3 regions of the Vibrio navarrensis genome follow, and region 1 is predicted to be linked to each of the others. Evidence: predicted binding sites of a transcription regulator. Region 1 holds the regulator's gene; each other region holds the start of a gene.
What was found. The regulator PurR, encoded in region 1, represses purine synthesis genes. The targets are predictions, from matches to a motif close to TNANGNAAACGTTTNCNTNA.
Positions count from the first base shown of each region.

Region 2: the regulator PurR is predicted to act here: its motif matches at 2,721-2,740, upstream of metK (methionine adenosyltransferase).
Region 3: the regulator PurR is predicted to act here: its motif matches at 4,409-4,428, upstream of I3X05_RS17445 (formate--tetrahydrofolate ligase).

Region 1 is NZ_CP065217.1:1,143,146-1,149,853, reverse strand. It holds gene cmoM (tRNA uridine 5-oxyacetic acid(34) methyltransferase CmoM) at 1-630, opposite strand, end outside; gene elyC (envelope biogenesis factor ElyC) at 728-1,531, shown strand; gene torR (two-component system response regulator TorR) at 1,631-2,344, opposite strand; gene torD (molecular chaperone TorD) at 2,583-3,227, shown strand; gene purR (HTH-type transcriptional repressor PurR) at 3,531-4,535, shown strand; cyclic di-GMP riboswitch class I at 4,727-4,815, shown strand; gene I3X05_RS05170 (TfoX/Sxy family DNA transformation protein) at 4,934-5,527, shown strand; gene I3X05_RS05165 (TVP38/TMEM64 family protein) at 5,680-6,369, shown strand; gene I3X05_RS05160 (DUF2007 domain-containing protein) at 6,373-6,687, shown strand; gene I3X05_RS05155 (alpha/beta fold hydrolase) at 6,695-6,708, opposite strand, start outside.
Region 2 is NZ_CP065217.1:2,990,754-2,997,461, forward strand. It holds gene epd (erythrose-4-phosphate dehydrogenase) at 1-454, opposite strand, end outside; gene tkt (transketolase) at 568-2,562, opposite strand; gene metK (methionine adenosyltransferase) at 2,885-4,039, shown strand; gene I3X05_RS14070 (SprT family zinc-dependent metalloprotease) at 4,149-4,649, shown strand; gene endA (deoxyribonuclease I) at 4,769-5,464, shown strand; gene I3X05_RS14080 (hypothetical protein) at 5,501-6,708, opposite strand, start outside.
Region 3 is NZ_CP065218.1:130,175-136,882, reverse strand. It holds gene I3X05_RS17460 (chitinase C-terminal domain-containing protein) at 1-734, shown strand, start outside; gene glgC (glucose-1-phosphate adenylyltransferase) at 812-2,026, opposite strand; gene I3X05_RS17450 (ATP-binding cassette domain-containing protein) at 2,127-2,534, shown strand; gene I3X05_RS17445 (formate--tetrahydrofolate ligase) at 2,640-4,388, opposite strand; gene I3X05_RS17440 (inosine/guanosine kinase) at 4,567-5,871, opposite strand; gene I3X05_RS17435 (CreA family protein) at 5,987-6,469, opposite strand.

The sequences.
Region 1 (6,708 bases):
CTCAAATCCTGCGTCTTCAATCCACTGATAAACCTGTTGTGGATCCAGACCTTGCTGCGGTTGCAGTTTAAAGCGTTTTCGATGTGGCATGCCTTGTAAAACATGCGGAATATTGCCGCACACCACATTTTTATAAACCAAGCCATGATGGTTATAGAACATGATGGATGCCGCCCCGCCCGGTTTCACTTGCGCAAGCAGTGTCTCTAACGCGCTTTTCGGATCGGCTAACCACTCCATCACCGCGTGAAACAGCAATAAATCTATTGGCTGATCCAAATGTTCAGCGATGGACTGCACCGGAGAATGGATCAGGCGATACTGCGCAAGCAAACCGTTTTTTGCAATATCCTGTTCAGCCAATTGCAGCATTTCAGAAGATAGATCACATAACGCGACCTGATGTCCGAGCTTAGCAAGCTTTTGCGACATTTGCGCTAAGCCACCACCCGCATCGAGAATAGTCAGCGCCTTCTTGTCACCATCGATTGCGGTTAAAACCCGTTCAAGGTCTTCCCAAACAATCACTTGGCGGATCTCTCCTTTATCTGATCCGTAAATATTTTTTGCAAATTTGTGGGCAATATCGTCGAAATTACGGTCTTGGTTCACTGCGGCTTGGGTTATCATATCGAATCGTGCTGCTATTCTGTCATAAGGAAAGCAGGAATAAAGAGGGATTCTCTCTTTTTTACTGTCAAGTGATGTTTTTTCGGACTATTTCTGTATGTTTGAGCTGAAAAAAGCGGTATCGGCGCTTCTCATGCCTTTGCCTGCACTACTCATCATCGGCCTGCTCGGCCTGATGTTGATTATGTTTACCACCAGGCAAAAAACAGGTTGCTTTGTCATTTTATTCTCTTTTATCGGTATTTTTCTGGTTTCATTCCAACCCGTTGCCAGCAAACTTTTAATGCCTTTAGAGCGCCAATACTCGGTTTTTTTACCTGAAGTACAAAGTGTCGATTATGTGATGGTATTGGGTAATGGTCATGTGGTGGACGACCAAATTCCTCCGACCTCTGAACTCAGTCGCACCGCATTGATGCGCCTTGCTGAAGGTATTCGTATTTTGCGCATGTACCCTGGGGCAAAAATGATTTTGTCTGGTTACGCTGGCGGCTCTGAAATTAGTCATGCCCGGATGATGGCAAACGTCGCTTTAGCGCTGGGGGTAGCGAAATCCGATATTATCTTATTGGAAGATGCCAAAGATACTTGGGAAGAAGCGCGTCAGGCTGCCGCTTTTGTTCGGCAGAAGCAGTTGGTGCTGGTTACCTCAGCTAGCCATATGAACCGAGCTTTGAAAGAGTTTAACGATGCAGGCTTAACCCCTTTGCCAGCACCAACCAACTATTTGGCGCAAAAAGAGATCACTCAGGCTTGGGACAAATACGCGCCGAAAGCGCTCTATTTAGAGCAGACCGAACGCTATTGGTATGAAACCTTGGGTCTCATTTGGCAATCTTTGCGCGACTTGTTGACCACCACTCCCAACAACGAAAAAGTCGCCGCGAAAAGTCCTGCTTGAAAATAAAATTCTATCCATAAAAAACGAGCTGTCTGCGCAGCTCGTTTTTTATTGTTCGACATTGAGATCAAGCGCTCTGCTTTGGCGCATTTATGGCTCTTAATCCCCTGCAAACATATAGCCTTCTCCGTGAACCGTGACAAAAATTTGCGGGTTCTTCGGGTCAAACTCCATTTTGGCACGCATGCGGCGAATCAACACATCGATGGTGCGATCATTGGGCGCATCAACGCGATGGCTAATCATGTTTAGAATACGCTCACGGCTTAACACCTGATTTGGGTACGACGAGAGTGCCACCAATAACTCATATTCGGCCTTGGTTAATTTTACCGGTTCGCCATTGCGGCTCAATGCACGACGATGAATGTCAAACGTCCAATCTGCAAAGCGCACAACGTGCTGCTCCTGTTCGTCAGCACGCCCTTTTTGCTTAGCCGTATCGGTTAACGACATCCGCCACAAGAGGTTTTTCACCCGAACTAGCAGCTCTCTTAACTCAAACGGTTTGGTCACGTAATCATCCGCGCCCATCTCCAAACCGACAATTTTGTCTATGCTATCCGTGCGGCCTGTTACTAATATGATGCCGATATCCGATTGGCCACGCAGTTCCCGCGTCAAAAGCAAGCCATCTTCTCCAGTGAGATTAATGTCCAACATCACCAAATCGATGGTTTGGCTGTTCAATACCTCACGCATTTCTACGCCGCTCTCTGCTTCACTGACGGTATATCCTTCATTTTGGAAGTAACCCACCAATTTGGCTCGTGTCACTACATCATCTTCTACGACTAATACGTGATAGCTCATTTACACCACTTTCTGTCATTCTTCTCTACGCCGATTCATTCTATTCATAAACAGTCACATTTCTAGCGTCAGAGCAAAGTTAGCACAATAATCTCGGCTTTTATTGATTCAAGACAAGCTTATTTTTCACCCATTTACAAGCCGACATATAATTAAATAATCCATTAATAATCAGGGTGACCGCTGTTCATTTTTATTGGTTAAACTAATAAGAGAAACCTTGAGGAGCACAAAGAAAATGCAAGAGATCAAAGCCTTCAACGAAAAGCGTGCCGAAATTTACTGGTGGCTTTCAAGCCTTTTCGCCAAAGAGTTGAGCCAAGTGGAACTGGACAAATATCACAGCGCAGAGATTCGCTCATTTCTTTGTGGTTTAGCAGAAAATGACCGTTTGCGGGTTGAAGTGCAGCAACTGGTACAAACGTTGAATAAACTGCTTGAGCGTAAAGATGCTCAACTTGAACTGGCCGCAGACTTTTGCGATCTGTTTCTGAAAAGCGCAAAACATGGCGCTCTACCCTACGCTTCCGTTTACCTCGACCAATCAGGGTTACTCAACGCCGAACCAGCCAGAATGATGGAAAAGCTGATGACAGAGCACGGCGTGAGAGTGAGCGACACTCTCAATGAACCTGCGGATCATCTCGCTATTCAACTGGATTTTTTAGGCCATCTGATTATCCGTTCGAATGAGCTGGAGCAAGAGCGCCATATGGAAGCCGCCTTTGCCAAGCAGCAACAGTTCATTGAAGATATGCTGCTGTCTTGGCTGCCGCAATTTCACCAGCAGTGTCTTCAACACGACCAGTTTGACTTCTACACCAGCGTTGCAAAACTATTAATTGCATTTTGTAAACTGGACAGTGACTATTTACTTGGATAATAATTACAGGCCTATCAATAGAGCAATCACTCGACTGAAGATTAACCAATAAAGTGTGAACACGGATACAATATTCGCGTGCTGAGCTGGTTGCCTGCTGACGTATCTCGATATAAAATTGAGACCGCAAACGATAAAATATGAATTTAATGCAAACCGCTGAAAAACAGCGGTTTTTGTGTTTTTTTAGCTAAGCTGCTGCTTTTCTTGGGTCTCTCCATGTTCAAGACCGATTCGAAGAAAGGTAGCAAGAGCGTTACCCGGCTCAATGTTCCCCGCGGTAACCTTGGACAGGACAAAATTATGGCCACAATTAAAGATGTCGCACGTTTAGCCGGCGTATCAACCACGACAGTTTCACACGTGATCAATAAAACCCGCTTTGTTGCAGAAACAACGCAAGAAAAAGTGATGAAGGCGGTGGATGAACTCAATTACGCGCCTAGCGCCGTCGCACGCAGCTTGAAATGCAATACGACTCGTACTATTGGCATGCTCGTTACTCAGTCAACCAATCTCTTTTTCTCTGAAGTGATTGACGGCGTAGAAAGCTACTGCTACCGCCAAGGCTATACCTTGATTCTATGTAACACTGGTGGCATCTATGAAAAGCAGCGCGACTATATCCGCATGCTGGCTGAAAAACGCGTCGACGGTATCTTGGTGATGTGTTCAGATTTGACCGAAGAGCTGCGTGAAATGCTCGATAGACACGCCGATATTCCAAAAGTAATCATGGACTGGGGCCCGATTAGCTCGCAAGCCGACAAGATCATCGACAACTCAGAAGAAGGTGGCTATCTCGCAACCAAATATCTGATTGATAACGGTCACAGCAAAATTGCCTGCCTGAGCGGTCATTTCGAAAAAGCCGCGTGTCAGGAGCGAATTCTTGGTTTTAAACGCGCAATGGCAGAGGCAAACCTAGCGGTCAATCAAGATTGGATCTTAGAAGGTAACTTTGAATGTGATACAGCCGTATTGGTCGCTGATAAGATCGCCTCTTGGGACGATCGTCCAACGGCCATTTTCTGCTTTAACGACACCATGGCACTTGGCCTAATGAGCCGTTTGCAACAGCTCGGTATCCGTATTCCTGAAGACATGTCGGTGATCGGTTACGACAATATTGAACTGGCCGAGTACTTCTCTCCGCCGCTTACCACCATTCACCAACCAAAACGTCGTGTCGGTAAAAATGCATTTGAAATTCTACTTGAGCGCATTAAAGACAAAGAGCACGATAAACGCATTTTTGAGATGCATCCAGAAATCGTTATTCGCGACACAGTTAAAAAACTGAACTGACATTGTTAAAAAATAGACGCTATTCGGCGTCTATTTTTTTGTGTCAAAACAAAATCATTATTGTGACAAATAACAAGATATTTTCGTACACGAGTTTTGGCTCATTTTCCGCAAACTATTACCTGAACCAAGATCACACTTTTAATTCTAAAATGTGATGTTAGTCCAATAGAAATCGTATCCTTTAGCTGTCACGCACAGGGCAAACCATCTGAAAAGGTGGGACGCAAAGCCTCCGGCCTAAACCAAATGTTGTTTGGTAGGTAGCGGGGTTCCCGATGGCAAAAATGCATTACATTGAGTTGACTCTCTAATGACATCTTGTATGCATTGGTTTGCTAATCTCTCGGACCTGATTTATGGGTGGCGTAATTATAATTACACCGAGATAACACATCATGGATAAACCGATACTCAAAGATTCAATGAAGCTTTTTGAGCAACTTGGTGCGATAAAATCTCGCTCTATGTTTGGCGGATTCGGCCTTTTTGCAGATGAGACCATGTTTGCATTGGTCGTCAAAGATCAGCTTCATATTCGCGCGGATCAAAACACAACCTCATTGTTCGAAAAACAGGGCCTTAAGCCTTATGTTTACAAAAAACGTGGCTTCCCTGTTGTTACCAAATACTACGCGGTAACCGATTCCCTTTGGGATAACAAGACTGCACTGATGAGCGTCGCAAGACAAGCTTTGGACAGCGCCCGAAAAGAGAAAGAGCTTCAAGCCGTTGCCAAACCCGATCGTCTGAAAGATTTGCCAAATCTAAGGCTGGCGACTGAGCGCATGCTGAAAAAAGCAGGTATTGAAACGGTTGAGCAGTTGGAAATGCACGGTTCTGTTGGGGCTTATGAAGCGATCAAAAACACGCACAGTGGAAGTGTTAGCCTTGAGCTGTTGTGGGCGTTAGAAGGCGCTATCAATGGAACTCACTGGAGCGTCATCCCTCAAAAACGCCGAGATGAGTTAGTTAATAAGCTTTCCTCTTAAGCTTGAGTAAGTTTCTGAAAGCCACCTCTGCAACGAAGTGGCTTTTCTTTACTCCGCTTCCTCTTTACTCTGCTTAGTTTTTTTCGCCTTGCCTGAAATTTTTTTGTGCTTTTCCCTGTCTTAGATTAGAGAATTAAACTTGGAAAAATGCGATGAATAGAAAAATGCTTTTTGGCCTTATTTTAGTCAGTGTGATGGCTATTTTGGTCTACCATTTTGCTCCCTACCTCACTTTAGAAAATGCCAAAGCTCAACAGCAGCTCCTTAGCGACTATATCAGCCAACACTGGCTAACGGCCGCAATCAGTTACTTTGTCCTATACGTCGCTCTGACTGCTTTCTCCATCCCCGGCGCCACTGTCGTTACCTTACTCGGTGCTGCCTTGTTCGGGTTTTGGTTTAGTTTACTGCTCGTCTCTTTCGCGAGCACGGTAGGCGCTACATTAGCTTTTTTAAGCAGTCGATATTTGCTCAGAGAGTGGGTGCAAAAGAAATTTGCTGACAAGTTACAAGCCATTAATCAAGGTGTTGGGCGAGATGGATCTTTCTATCTTCTATCACTTCGACTTATCCCTGTGTTTCCTTTTTTTCTGATTAACCTTCTGATGGGGCTAAGTAAAATGACAGCCAGTCGCTTTTACTTAACCAGTCAAGTTGGCATGCTACCCGGCACCGTTGTCTATCTCAACGCGGGGACACAAATCGCCGAGATCGATTCACTCTCTGGGATCGTTTCGCCTGCCGTTTTGCTGTCGTTTCTATTACTCGGGCTTTTTCCTATCGTAGTGAAATGGTTGATGAACAAATATCGCCCTCAGTCTACTGTACAGAGTGAACGGTAAGTCATGCGTGTATTTACTGCCAATTCCCCTGTCGAGGCGCATATCGTCTGTCAACTGTTGCGAAATGAGAATATCAGGTGTGAAGTACACGGAGAGGGGCTATTCGGCTTGAAAGGCGAGCTACCCGCGACCAGCGAGAGTGACCCCTATATTTGGCTACATGAGCCTCAGCAATACCAGGCAGCACTGAAAATCGTGAGTGAGTACTTGCAGAAGCCCTGCGTTGCTACTCATTGGTACTGTTCAAACTGCGGTGAGGAAAATGAGGGCCAATTTGCTCTCTGCTGGTGTTGTGGCGAACATGACACCAGCAGTTAAACATAGATTAAATTTGAATTT
Region 2 (6,708 bases), 1.7 Mb from region 1:
TGTGCTGCGCGGTCAGCGTTTGATGATTGACGCCATAGATGATGGTGTTGTCCACATCGTTCGCGCCAGGATGAGAAAACAGCACTTTCTTCGCGCCTGCTTTGATGTGTTCTTGACCATCGGCTTGCGAGCCGTATACGCCAGTACAATCAAGCACTAAATCGACTTCTAAATCACGCCAAGGGAGTAAATCGATGTCAGCCAGATGAAGAATACGCACCGTATCCATTTCACCGTTGCTGTGATGAATGTAAATGTGTTCTTGGTCATTGCTGATTTTCTTACCAAAACGACCATGCGAGGTGTCGTATTGCAGCAAATGGGCCATGGCATCCGGCTGGGCCAGTTCGTTCACCGCCACCACCTTGATCTGCTGATGCTTACCGCTCTCATACACGGCTCTTAAAACATTACGACCTATACGTCCAAATCCATTGATCGCAACTTTTAGCATAATTCCATCGCCCCACATTTTTTTCGTGTCACGCATAGTAACTGATCGAAAACCTTTGCGCATTAAAATAAAAGCCGAGTCAGGTTGACTCGGCTTGTTCCACTTTGTAGCGTTTAAGCGATGATTTCTTTCGCGGTGTTCACCACGTTTTCTACTGTGAAACCAAACATCTTGAACAGTTGGTCCGCTGGCGCTGATTCACCGAAGGTGGTCATACCGATGATGCGACCGCCAAAGCCGACGTACTTGTACCAGAAATCGGCAATGCCCGCTTCGATAGCAATACGCGCTGTTACGTCTGATGGCAGTACCGCTTCACGGTAAGCGGCGTCTTGTTTGTCGAATGCATCGGTTGATGGCATGGAAACCACGCGCACTTTCTTACCTTCTGCGGTTAGTTGCTCAGCGGCTTTCACTGCGAGTTCAACTTCAGAACCCGTCGCGATAAGGATAAGCTCAGGCTTGCCTTCGCAATCTTTCAGGATGTAACCACCTTTGGCGATGTCTGTCACTTGCTGTGCCGTACGCTCTTGCTGCGCTAGGTTTTGACGCGAGAAAATCAGCGCTGATGGGCCATCTTTGCGCTCAATCGCCAGTTTCCATGCTACTGCTGATTCCACTTGGTCACATGGACGCCATGTGCTCATGTTTGGTGTTAGACGTAGCGATGCGATTTGCTCAACGGGTTGGTGAGTTGGGCCATCTTCACCCAAGCCGATAGAATCGTGCGTGTACACTTGGATGTTCTGAATCTTCATCAGAGCCGCCATACGCATTGCGTTACGTGCGTATTCCATGAACATCAGGAAGGTTGCGCCGTAAGGAACAAAACCACCGTGTAGTGCGATACCGTTCATAATAGCAGTCATACCAAATTCACGTACACCGTAGTGGATGTAGTTACCAGAGAAGTCGTTCGCTTCTAGAGATTTAGAACCCGACCACATGGTTAGGTTAGAAGGCGCTAGGTCAGCAGAGCCGCCCATGAATTCTGGCAGCATTTTACCAAACGCTTCTAGCGCGTTTTGCGATGCTTTACGTGACGCAATGTTTGCTGGGTTTGCTTGAAGATCAGCAATGATTTGGCTTGCTTTCTCTTCCCACTGCGCTGGCAGTTCGCCATTTACGCGGCGTTTGAACTCTGCGGCAAGCTCAGGGTACTCGGCTGCGTATGCCTCGAACTTCGCGTTCCAAGCGGCTTCTTTTGCAGCGCCTGCGGCTTTTGCATCCCACTGTGCGTATACATCAGCAGGGATTTCAAATGCTGGGTGTTCCCAACCTAGGAATTCACGCGCTGCGGCAATTTCTTCCGCGCCTAGCGGTGCACCATGACAGTCGTGCGAGCCTGATTTGTTTGGTGAACCAAAACCGATGATAGTCTTCGTACAAATTAGCGTAGGACGAGGATCCGCTTTAGCGGCTTCAATTGCTGCGTTGATCGCTTCAGCATTGTGACCATCCACTGCTGGGATAACGTGCCAGCCGTATGCTTCAAAACGCTTAGGCGTATCGTCAGAGAACCAGCCTTCGACGTGACCATCGATAGAGATGCCGTTGTCATCCCAGAATGCGATCAGTTTGCCTAGACCTAGCGTACCAGCAAGAGAGCAAGCCTCGTGCGAAATGCCTTCCATCAAACAGCCATCACCCATGAACACGTAAGTGAAGTGGTCGACGATGTCGTGGCCTTCTTTGTTGAATTGCGCTGCGAGCGCTTTCTCAGCCATTGCCATACCAACAGCGTTGGTGATGCCTTGGCCTAGCGGGCCAGTTGTTGTTTCGATGCCCGGTGCGTAGCCGTACTCTGGGTGACCTGGAGTCTTAGAGTGAAGCTGACGGAAGTTTTTCAGATCATCGATAGATAGCTCGTAACCGCTCAAGTGCAGTAGCGAGTAAATCAGCATAGAGCCGTGGCCGTTAGACAGTACGAAACGGTCGCGGTCCGCCCACTCTGGGTTTGATGGGTTGTGGTTTAGGTGGCCACGCCAAAGAACTTCAGCGATGTCCGCCATGCCCATAGGTGCCCCTGGGTGGCCTGAGTTTGCTTTTTGTACGCCGTCCATGCTGAGTGCGCGGATTGCATTAGCGAGATGTTTACGAGATGGCATGTCTGCTCCTGAGTGCATTAAGCGATGTAATAAGAAAAATTGCGCTGGCTATTTTCGCAAAGCAATCTCTGCTCTGCAAACGATTTACCCGAGAAATCCCCCTAGCAAACCATGCTCTACTTCACTGAAAGCGAAATAGAGCAAATTCTTCGCACTAGCAAGGCAAACGATTACTTTTGACTCATACTAAAAAATCACTTGTAATTCGAGTATTCAAAACTAGAATAGACGTCTAGATGTAGAAACACCTACAAATCGTATTTCATTCCCGGAGCTGAGAGCAAGTGTTCAGCTGCGAAAATCAATCAAAAGTGGAGCTCTCATGGCAAAGCACCTGTTCACTTCTGAGTCAGTATCAGAAGGCCATCCAGACAAAATTGCAGACCAGATTTCTGATGCGGTTCTTGATGCGATTCTTGAGCAAGACCCGAAAGCACGTGTTGCATGTGAAACTTACGTAAAAACCGGCATGGTCATGGTCGGTGGTGAAATTACCACTTCTGCCTGGGTTGATATCGAAGAACTGACACGCGAAACCGTACGCGAAATCGGCTACGTTCACTCAGACATGGGCTTCGACGCCAACTCTTGTGCTGTTCTCAACACCATCGGCAAACAGTCTCCTGACATCAACCAAGGCGTTGATAAAGCCGACCCTAAAGAGCAAGGTGCGGGCGACCAAGGCATTATGTTCGGTTACGCATGTAACGAAACCGAAGTACTGATGCCAGCACCAATTACCTACGCGCACCGTTTGATGGAACGTCAAGCGAAAGTACGTAAAGATGGCACGCTGCCATGGTTGCGCCCTGATGCGAAATCACAGGTTACTTTCCAATACGATCAAGGCAAAATTGTTGGTATTGATGCGGTTGTGCTGTCTACTCAGCACTGTGATTCTATCTCAACACCGGATCTGCGCGAAGCGGTGATGGAAGAGATCATCAAGCCTGTTCTTCCTTCAGAATGGCTAAACAAAGAAACCAAGTACTTCATCAACCCAACCGGTCGTTTCGTTATCGGTGGTCCCATGGGTGACTGCGGTCTGACCGGTCGTAAGATCATCGTTGATACCTACGGCGGCGCAGCGCGTCACGGTGGTGGTGCTTTCTCTGGTAAAGATCCATCGAAAGTAGACCGTTCTGCCGCTTACGCAGCACGTTACGTGGCGAAAAACATCGTCGCAGCTGGCATGGCTGATCGTTGTGAAATCCAACTGTCTTACGCTATTGGTGTAGCGGATCCAACCTCTATCATGGTGGAAACATTCGGTACTGAGAAAGTGTCGCACGACATCATCATTGAAGCCGTTCGCCAGTTCTTCGACCTACGTCCATACGGTCTGCAAGAGATGCTGAATCTGCTTCAGCCAATCTACAAGAAGACCGCTGCATATGGTCACTTCGGTCGCGAAGAGTTCCCTTGGGAAGCAACCGACAAAGCAGCACTACTGCGTGAGTTTGCTGGCATCAAATAATCAGCCTCTTCTCGAACAGAAAGCCTCTGCTACAATGCAGGGGCTTTTTATTATGCGTATAAATTGATTATGCGTAAGAAAACAAATTTCGCCGTTTGAAGAAGAGCCCATGTTGCACCACGAACTAGCCGAACAATCCTCGCAAGTCCTCGCCCACTGTATCGCCTTAGCCGAGCAACGCTTTCAGCGCACTTTCCCTCTGCCCAAACTCAGTTTTAACGTTCGAGGCAAAGTGGCGGGAAAAGCTTACTTGCAACTGAATGAGATACGCCTGAATCCCGTATTGTTCAAAGAGAACCCTGATGAGTTTTTGCAAGAGGTGATTCCTCACGAAGTCGCCCACCTCATCGCCTATCAGATATTCGGGCGCGTCAAACCTCACGGTAAAGAGTGGCAAGCGATTATGGAGCAGGTATTTCAGCAACCAGCAAGAACGACGCATCGCTTTAATATCCATTCGGTCCAAGGGAAAACCTTTCAATATCGCTGCGCCTGCGCCGAGTACCCACTGTCAATTCGCCGCCACAACAAAGTGCAACGTCATCAAGCCAGTTATTGCTGCACAAAGTGCCGTCAGCCTTTGCAGTTTACCGGATTACAACTCAGTTAGCGGCCTCTCTAAGCTCGCCCTCAGCGCAGTTTTGACTCAGCTTTAACAATTCGCTCACTACTTCGCGGCAAAACTGAGTGCTACAATCTAAAAAGTCATACTTTTCTAAGACTTTTTAGATGAAATACCTATTTTCACTACTGGCGGCTCTCAGCAGCTTGCCTGTACTGGCTGCGCCCCCGGCCAACTTCTCTGCGGCGAAGAAAGAGGCGCTACAAATTTACCAAGATTATCCGGTCAGTTTTTACTGTGGCTGCGAGATTCAATGGCAAGGAAAGAAAGGCATTCCAGATTTGCAATCTTGTGGTTATCAAGTGCGTAAGCAACAAAATCGTGCCAGTCGTATTGAGTGGGAACATGTGGTGCCCGCTTGGCAGTTCGGCCACCAGCGACAATGTTGGCAAAACGGTGGACGGAAAAATTGCAGCAGACATGATGTTCAGTTTCGCTCGATGGAAGCGGATCTGCATAACCTCACCCCAGCGGTTGGTGAAGTCAACGGCGATCGCTCGAACTTTAACTTTAGCCAGTGGAATGGCGTTGATGGTGAGACCTATGGCCGCTGTGAAATGCAGGTCAATTTCAAAGCGCGTAAAGTGATGCCGCCGGATCGCGCTCGGGGCTCGATTGCTCGCACTTACCTCTACATGAGCCGAGAGTACGGTTTCCAACTGTCGAAACAGCAGACTCAGTTGATGCAAGCATGGAATAAAACTTATCCCGTATCGGAGTGGGAATGCATACGCGATGAGCGAATTGCCAAAGTTCAGGGCAACCACAACTCTTATGTGAAGGAAGCGTGTCAAACGCGATAGAAAAATCCCAGTGTCGCCACTGGGATTTCATCATACTTACTCTTTCGCGCCGATATCCTCAAGATAACCAAAGCGTTCTTTACGCTCTTGCTGTGGGGCATAACGCATTTCGCCGGACTCATCGTAAGAACGACCAACAATTTCACACCACCCTTTCCCTAGCGGCATTGTCTTTGGACGCATTGTGCTGCTAGGCATATTGGCGCGAATGTCATTTTCACTCACATTCAAAATGCGTTGTGCGACCAACACGGCACGATCACGCACATTAGCATCGGCGAGACGATTGCGCTGTCCCCACAACACTTTCCAATCGTTACAGCTATAATACGTCGTTTGTGGAACCGACAAGAACGCCACTTCTGAGTACACCTTGTACTTTTTGTACATCATGTAGCTTTCAAACAGCATAGCGACATCCTCTTGTGGCGTAGAGTAGCCGTAAAACGCCGCCGCGCCATCTCGTTCAAATTCGCCACCCGCCTGTTGCCCCGTAGACTGACGAACTCTATCGGTCATGGCTTCACCATGAAATGAGACTTGTGCCGCTTCCAATAACAATGCAGAAGTGAGAGGCTGACTGCCGGTCAACTGCTTAGCCACATGATCAGCGGATTCAATCTCGCTGTAAATGGTGCCGCTATCGGCCAATTGCAACAAGTCATTTGGCGGTAGCAGATCGTTCGCGTGCGCCAGTTCATGAGACAACAAACGGAATAGACCCGGTGCAATTTGTTCCGTTTTACGCTCCCCATTGCGCGTAGCATCGTAGTCATTTGAGTAAGTAACATAGTCAAACGTGCTGCTATCCAAATAGCGAGTAGCGCTGTCATAGCTGAACTGTTTTGAAAATGCCTGACGATAATCTTCTTGCTGGTAAATCGTGCTCCAATCGCTAGCATTACGCCACAGGTAGGCAGCATCAATATACATAGAAGCGGTCGATGGATGATAAAATGACGGACGAATATCATAACTGAGCACTATAGTGTTCAGTGGCTTAAACATATTCAGCAGGTCCTGATCATTGATTTCACGTAGCGCGTCGATAAAGCTTTCCGCCATCCAGGCATGAGAAACCAATAAACGGGAACGAATATCCTCAATAGTGACATTTTGCTGCTTGTCAGCACCGATTGGGCGAATTTTTTCTAACAAGCAAGAGCGTCGCTGCTTGTAGATCTTGGCACACTCCAGCGCGGCGTCTGAAAGTTCAGAGGCTTGATAGGCATAGATTTTACTCA
Region 3 (6,708 bases), on a different replicon from region 1:
ACGGTGAATACCACATGGGTAATACCATGACCAAAGCGATTTACGATAAGTTTAAGTCAGCAACGCTTTACGGCAATGCGGTCGCAACCAGTGCAGTTCCCGCGCAAACAGTGGATATCGCGGTTTCTGTGGGTGGCTTTAAAGTCGGCGATCAAAACTACCCAATTAACCCGAAAGTGACCTTTACCAACAACACTGGCACCGCGATACCCGGTGGAACGGAGTTCCAATTTGACATTCCTGTTTCCGCGCCGGATAACGCAAAAGATCAGTCTGGTGGCGGTTTGAAAGTGATTGCCTCTGGTCATACTCGCGCAAACAATATCGGCGGTCTGGATGGTGTGATGCACCGTGTGGCGTTCTCTCTTCCGGCTTGGAAAGAGTTGCCAGCGGGCGGAACCTATGAACTGGACATGGTCTACTATCTGCCGATTTCTGGACCGGCGAATTACAGTGTGAGCATCAACGGTGTCGACTACGCGTTCAAATTTGAGCAGCCAGATTTACCTGTCGCGGATCTTAGCAGTGGCAACACAGGCGGTGACACGGGCGGCGATACTGTTGGAAACACAGGATCGGGTGAGGTCATTCAATGGCAACCGGGGGTAACGCAAGCGAAAAGCGGCGATACCGTCATCTATAACGGGAAGTGCTTCGTGGCGAAAAACAACCCGGGCGTGTGGGAGTCACCAACACAATCGAACTGGTTCTGGGATGAAGTAACGTGTCCATAACCAGTTATCAATAGCCCCAAAAGGCAAACCCCCGTCTGAATGTCAGACGGGGGTTTTTAATACCAGTAGGAGGGAGGTTAAAATTGATAGCTCTCTGGAACCACGACGACACCACTTTCTGAAATTTTAAATCGTTTGGCGTCTTCGAAGCGGTTGATACCTATCTGAGTGTAGGGGGGAATTTTCACATGTTTGTCGATAATGCAGTTGACCAGTTGGCATCCTTCGCCAACTTCGACCGCATCAAAAATAATGCTGTCAACCACAGTGGCACCGTCGTTGATGCGCACGTTGGAAGAGACTATCGAGTGCTGAACTGAGCCACCTGAGTTAATCACGCCGTTGGCAATGATCGAGTTGATAAATATCCCTTCATTGCCTGTGCCCGAAGAGACCGTACGTGCAGGGGGGAACTGCGGTTCGTAGGTTCTTATCGCCCAGTTTTTCTGATAAAGATTCATTGGCGGGATAGGCTCTAACAAGTCCATATTCGCTTGATAGAAAGAGTCAATGGTCCCGACATCTCGCCAGTAGCAGTCACGATCCACACGTCCTTTTGCTCCGCAAAACTGATACGCATAAACCCCTTCGGTTTCAATCAGTTTAGGAATGATGTCCTTACCAAAGTCATGCGAGGATTGTTCATTCTCAGCATCCTGCAACAGAACACTTTTTAGCGTTTCCATTTCAAATACGTAGATGCCCATTGACACTAGGCTGCGACTTTCATTGCCCGGTATATGTGGTGGATTTTCTGGCTTTTCAATAAATGAGTGAACACGGTTTTGATCATCAACCCCCATAACACCAAACGCGGACGCTTCGTTACAGGCAACATCCATACAGGCAACGGTTAACTTGGCTTGATTGGCCAAATGTTCTTCAACCATCGCGGCATAGTCCATTCGGTAGATGTGATCGCCTGAAAGCACAACAACATGCTTTGCGTCATTACGGTTTAGCAACCAAAGGTTGTGATAAATCGCATCGGCAGTGCCTTCATACCATTTGCCGCCTTTGCGCATTTGTGGTGGTACGGCCGTGATGTATTCCCCGAGTTCGGGATTAAAAATCGACCAGCCGTCGCGCAAATGTTTATGTAACGAGTGAGACTTGTACTGCGTCAGCACCAGAATCTTACGCAGACCGGAATGAAGGCAGTTGGTCAACGTAAAATCAATGATGCGATATTTTCCACCAAATGGTACGGCTGGTTTGGCTCGGTTGTCGGTTAACGGACTCAAACGCGATCCCACACCGCCGGCAAGTATCACAGCGAGGATATCTTGCATATATTTTCTCCCTGAATTAGTGCATCCCTAATCAGATTAGTACAAGAATTACGCCACAATTTAATCGCCCTAAAAAGCTCATTTTTTTGTTAGATAATCTATGATTCTGCACAAAAAACATGCATTCATTGAGTGTTTTTGCACGATAAATGGGCATCGGGTCGTTTTTGTTGACCAGTGGAAAGGCAATAAAATAGCCGGTTTGATTGACGTATCGATTCGATTTGGCCTTAGCGGTAAATTAGCATTACAAGCGGTGCAGTCGCTAAGTGGCGGCGAGCAAACCCAAGTGAAACTGTGTTGCCTCGCACTACAACCGACGCATTTATTGGTGTTGGATGAACCCACCACTCATTTGGATATCAATGTTAAATCGGCACTAAAGCAGGCGTTGATCGAATACTCAGGAGCGGTGATTGTGGTTTCTCACGAGCGCGAGTTTGTTGATGATTGGCCAGATAGAAACGTGGATGTTCAAGCGTTTCAAACTAATACAAACGCCGAGTAACTTACTGATATTTAAATTAAACTGGCAAATGTTAAATAGGCGCCAAGCCAACTTGGTGCCTATTTACACTGTAAATGCGTTAGTTTAGGTATTTGTCCGGTGAGCTTAACTTAAGCCGACAATCTCCCCATTCTCATTGATATCCAACTGCATAAACGCAGGTTTGTCTGGCAACCCTGGCATGGTCATTACATTGCCAGTCAGCGCATAGACGAAACCCGCACCAGCGCAGAGCTTCACTTCACGGATGGTGATGGGAAAGCCACTGGGTGCGCCTTTCAATGATGAGTCGGAAGATATGGAGAGCGGCGTCTTCGCCATACAAACCGCGAGCTCGCCAAAGCCAAGTTCTTGGTACAGAGACAGTTGCTGCTGCGCCAAGGGAGTGAACTCCACCTCGCCGCAGCCATACCCTTTGCGACATACGGTCGTGATTTTCTCTTGCAAACTTTGCTGAGGCTGATAAAGCGAGCGAAAATCAGCCTGTTCTGCACACGCTTCAATGACTTCACGTGCGACGGCTTCCATTCCTTTGCCACCGTTGGCAAAACCATCACTCACCGCTACTCGTAAATTCAGAGATAATTTCTGTACCCATTCGACAAGCTGTGAAAGCTCTTCGTCACTGTCTTGTGGAAAGCGGTTAATCGCGACCACCACAGGTAAGCCATATTTTTGCACATTGTCTATGTGCCATTTAAGGTTGCTGAAACCGGATTCGAGCGCTTTGGCGTCACAGGAAAAGAGGGAATCTGGTAAAGGCATGCCCGGCCGCAAATCGTATAATCCTGAGTTGGCTTTCAAACCTCTTAACGTGGCGACAATCACCACACAGTCTGACGCTTTGTGAGAAGTGGACGACTTGATATTGCACGCTTTCTCAAGCCCCATGTCAGAACCGAATCCTGCCTCGGTGACAACGTAACTGGAGAGTTTTAACGCGATCTCATCAGCAATTATCGAGGAGTTACCATGTGCGATATTAGCAAACGGGCCTGAATGGATCAGTGTAGGCACTCCCTCAAGAGTCTGCATTAACGTTGGCTTGATCGCCTCTTTTAAGGTGACCGTCATCGCTCCGGCCACTTGCAGCTGCTCGGCACTCACTGGTGCGCCATCGAGATCGTACGCCAAAACCACTTTGCCGATCCGCGTACGCATATCTTGCAAATTCTTGGATAAAGCGAGGATGGCCATCAACTCTGACGCCGCAGAAATATCAAAGCCTTCTTCTCGTTCAAACCCATTAATGATTTTGCCCTGGTCATTCAAACCGACAAGAACTTTGCGCAGCGCACGATCGTTGTGATCCATCACGCGCTTCCACACCACCCGATGCGGGTCAATGCGCAGTGCCGTTAAGCCCGTACGAGCTTCAAACGCCGCATAGCCTTCGCGTTGTTCATGATAGATTCGGGCATCGATGGCGGCGGCGGCTAAATTGTGCGCTGCAGTGACCGCATGAATATCCCCGGTCAGATGCAAGTTGAGTTCGTCCATCGGTGCGACTTGCGAATAACCGCCGCCAGCAGCGCCGCCCTTAACACCAAAGACTGGCCCCATGGAAGGTTGGCGAATACACGCCATGACAGACTGTTCAAGTGCGCGTAAACCCTGCGCAAGACCAATGGTCGTGACCGTTTTCCCTTCGCCTAGAGGTGTTGGTGTGATAGCCGTGACTAAAATCAGCTTGCCGTCGGGTTTGTCCGCTAAGCGAGAGACACACTTTGCAGATACTTTCGCTTTGTATTTACCGTGAGTCTCAAATTCATCTGGCAGCAGACCGGCCTGCTGAGCAATCTTGTCAATGGAAAGGAGTGGTGTGGAGCGACAAATATCGATATCTGAAAGCATGCTGAACCTTTTGATTTCGCCAAAGCAAACGTTTGCGTTCGAATAATACGGATCTAAATATGGTAGTAAAGCAGTATATCTAACCTGATTGGGAGCAAACTAGATTATTTCGGTAAATATTGGTTGAGATCAAAAATAAAAGGCTGCCCGTTGGCAGCCATCTAGCTCAATGTCCCTACTAGCGATCCCAGTAGGCTTCTTCCAAGCTGTCTTCCCGCTCAGGAAGGGCACGTGAGAGGCGAGGAGAGTGCTGGGTAAGCACTTCATAGCTCACGCGATTGGCGTATTTACAAATTTGTGACAAGGAAGAATACGTCAGGCAAATATGCTGATGTTTCACCGAGTTTGGCACGTTTCTTTGGTGAAAGGCGTTGGCTGCCATATCATGCAGTAAAGCAGAGAGCGCGCCATCTCCAGCACCATTGGTATTTTTGATCTCCGCTGGCCCGCCGAGGTAAGGACCAATGTGCGAGTAAACACGTATTGGCGCTTTACAATCACTGCGTCGCATCGCACGGCTAAACTCGAATTGATTAAAGCCTTCAATGCTACCAGGGTAAATATCATGCGTGGTTTCGCGTTTGGCATCTTCATCGGTGTAACCCGCCATGTAGAGACCATCGGGGCCGGCAGTACAAAGAACCAAGTCGACCCACTGCAGTGCTTTATCCGCCGCTTGTAGCGGGTCACGTTCCCCCGTCAGCGCAAAGCCTTCTTCCTCATTCATTGCCACGACAGTAATGTTGTCACGTAGGTACTCTTGCCACCACTGTGGATTGCCTTCAATCACGTATTTGGTACCGAGTGTTAATACCACGGGCACTTGGTGCTTTTTCGCATATTCGATTGCTCTTTGTACCGCTTGTGGCATCGGATCTTCGGGCTTGCCGCGCATCAAATAAGAGGAGACGACCAGTGCTGACGCTTTTTCAAATACTTCTTCAGGAATGCTCTCTGGCGCCAACTGGTTCATGTGGCCTTCGTTGATAGCAAAAGTGCGTTCGCCATCTTGAGAAATAAGGGTATAGCAGCGGCCAATTGGCCCATCGACGGTTTGTAGATGATTGAGGTTCATTCGTGACGACGTACGGCACAAATAGCGATAGGCGTAAGAACCCACTTGAATGTTCTTGGACATCACGCCCAACAGCACCGATTTGCTGTCGGCCAGCACAGAGTAATTGTGCAGCGTGTTACCAATGGTGTCGCCCGGGTACTGATGGGTGATTAAACCGCATTCAACCAACTCATCGTACAGCGCATCCGCTTTGCTCTCTTCAAGAACCAGCGAGTGTCCTTTGCTCAGTTCGTATTTGGCTAAGAAATCGTCGTCCACACGCGCTTCGATATCGACGATAGTTTGTTCAACGCCAACCACAGTTGGGCGAAACATTTTGGGTGCGGTCTTTAGTTCGTTGACCAGAGGATCTCGATCGTTCGTGGGGAAGTAATGTTTAGATTTACGCTGACCAGGAAACTTCATGCTAGTTAATGACTGAGAAAAAAGGAGGCGCATGATATCACATTTTTTTGTAATCAAGCGCCTTTTTGTTACAACTCACCCTAGCCGATGAAGAAATGAACAGCAGAAGTTCGGGTTATTGGTTGTTTGTCGAAGTTGCAGGCTCTTGATAAGCTTTTGTTCCCCAAAGTGGGACCGTTGATAAGCTGTGCTTGAAGCTGCCGGAAGTCTCTTTGGTGGAATAGGAGACGTACATTAATGTCTGATTTTTTGCATCAAAGATGCGGCGAATCTTCATCGACTTAAAAAAGACACTTTTTGATTTCTTAAACACCACCTCGCCCGAATCGGATATGTCGATGGCGGCGATCATCTCAGGGGTGATTTCCCCAGTTTGGCGGCATGCGATCGAGCTATCACTGGGATCAGCCAAGCTAAAATCCGCCTCAATACTCGCAATATGGCAGGTTACGCCGGGAACCAAAGGATCCACCAGCGTATTAAGTTTGATGTCTTTCATGGTAAACAAGCCTAAAGAGACATCACCGACTTCGTCGCTACCGCAACCGTAAAGCAGTGGCGTTGCACAAAGCAGCAGGGCTAACATCTTTGTTTTCATATACTTTTTCCTATTGACCGAGCCAATGTAAACCTAGCTACCTTAGCAGCTTTTGCGTTTATTCCCAAGTTGCCAGCAAAAGTGCAGCGGTGTCTTTCACGCTGTGGAGTGACCATTTTTTGTTAGAACAGCGGCTATAGTGCGTGGTATGGTATAAAGCTTGCTGGGAAACATAAAACACCAAGGGAACCAGTTATGAAAGCTAAACTAATTGTCGTTGTGATCACGCTGGGGTTGCT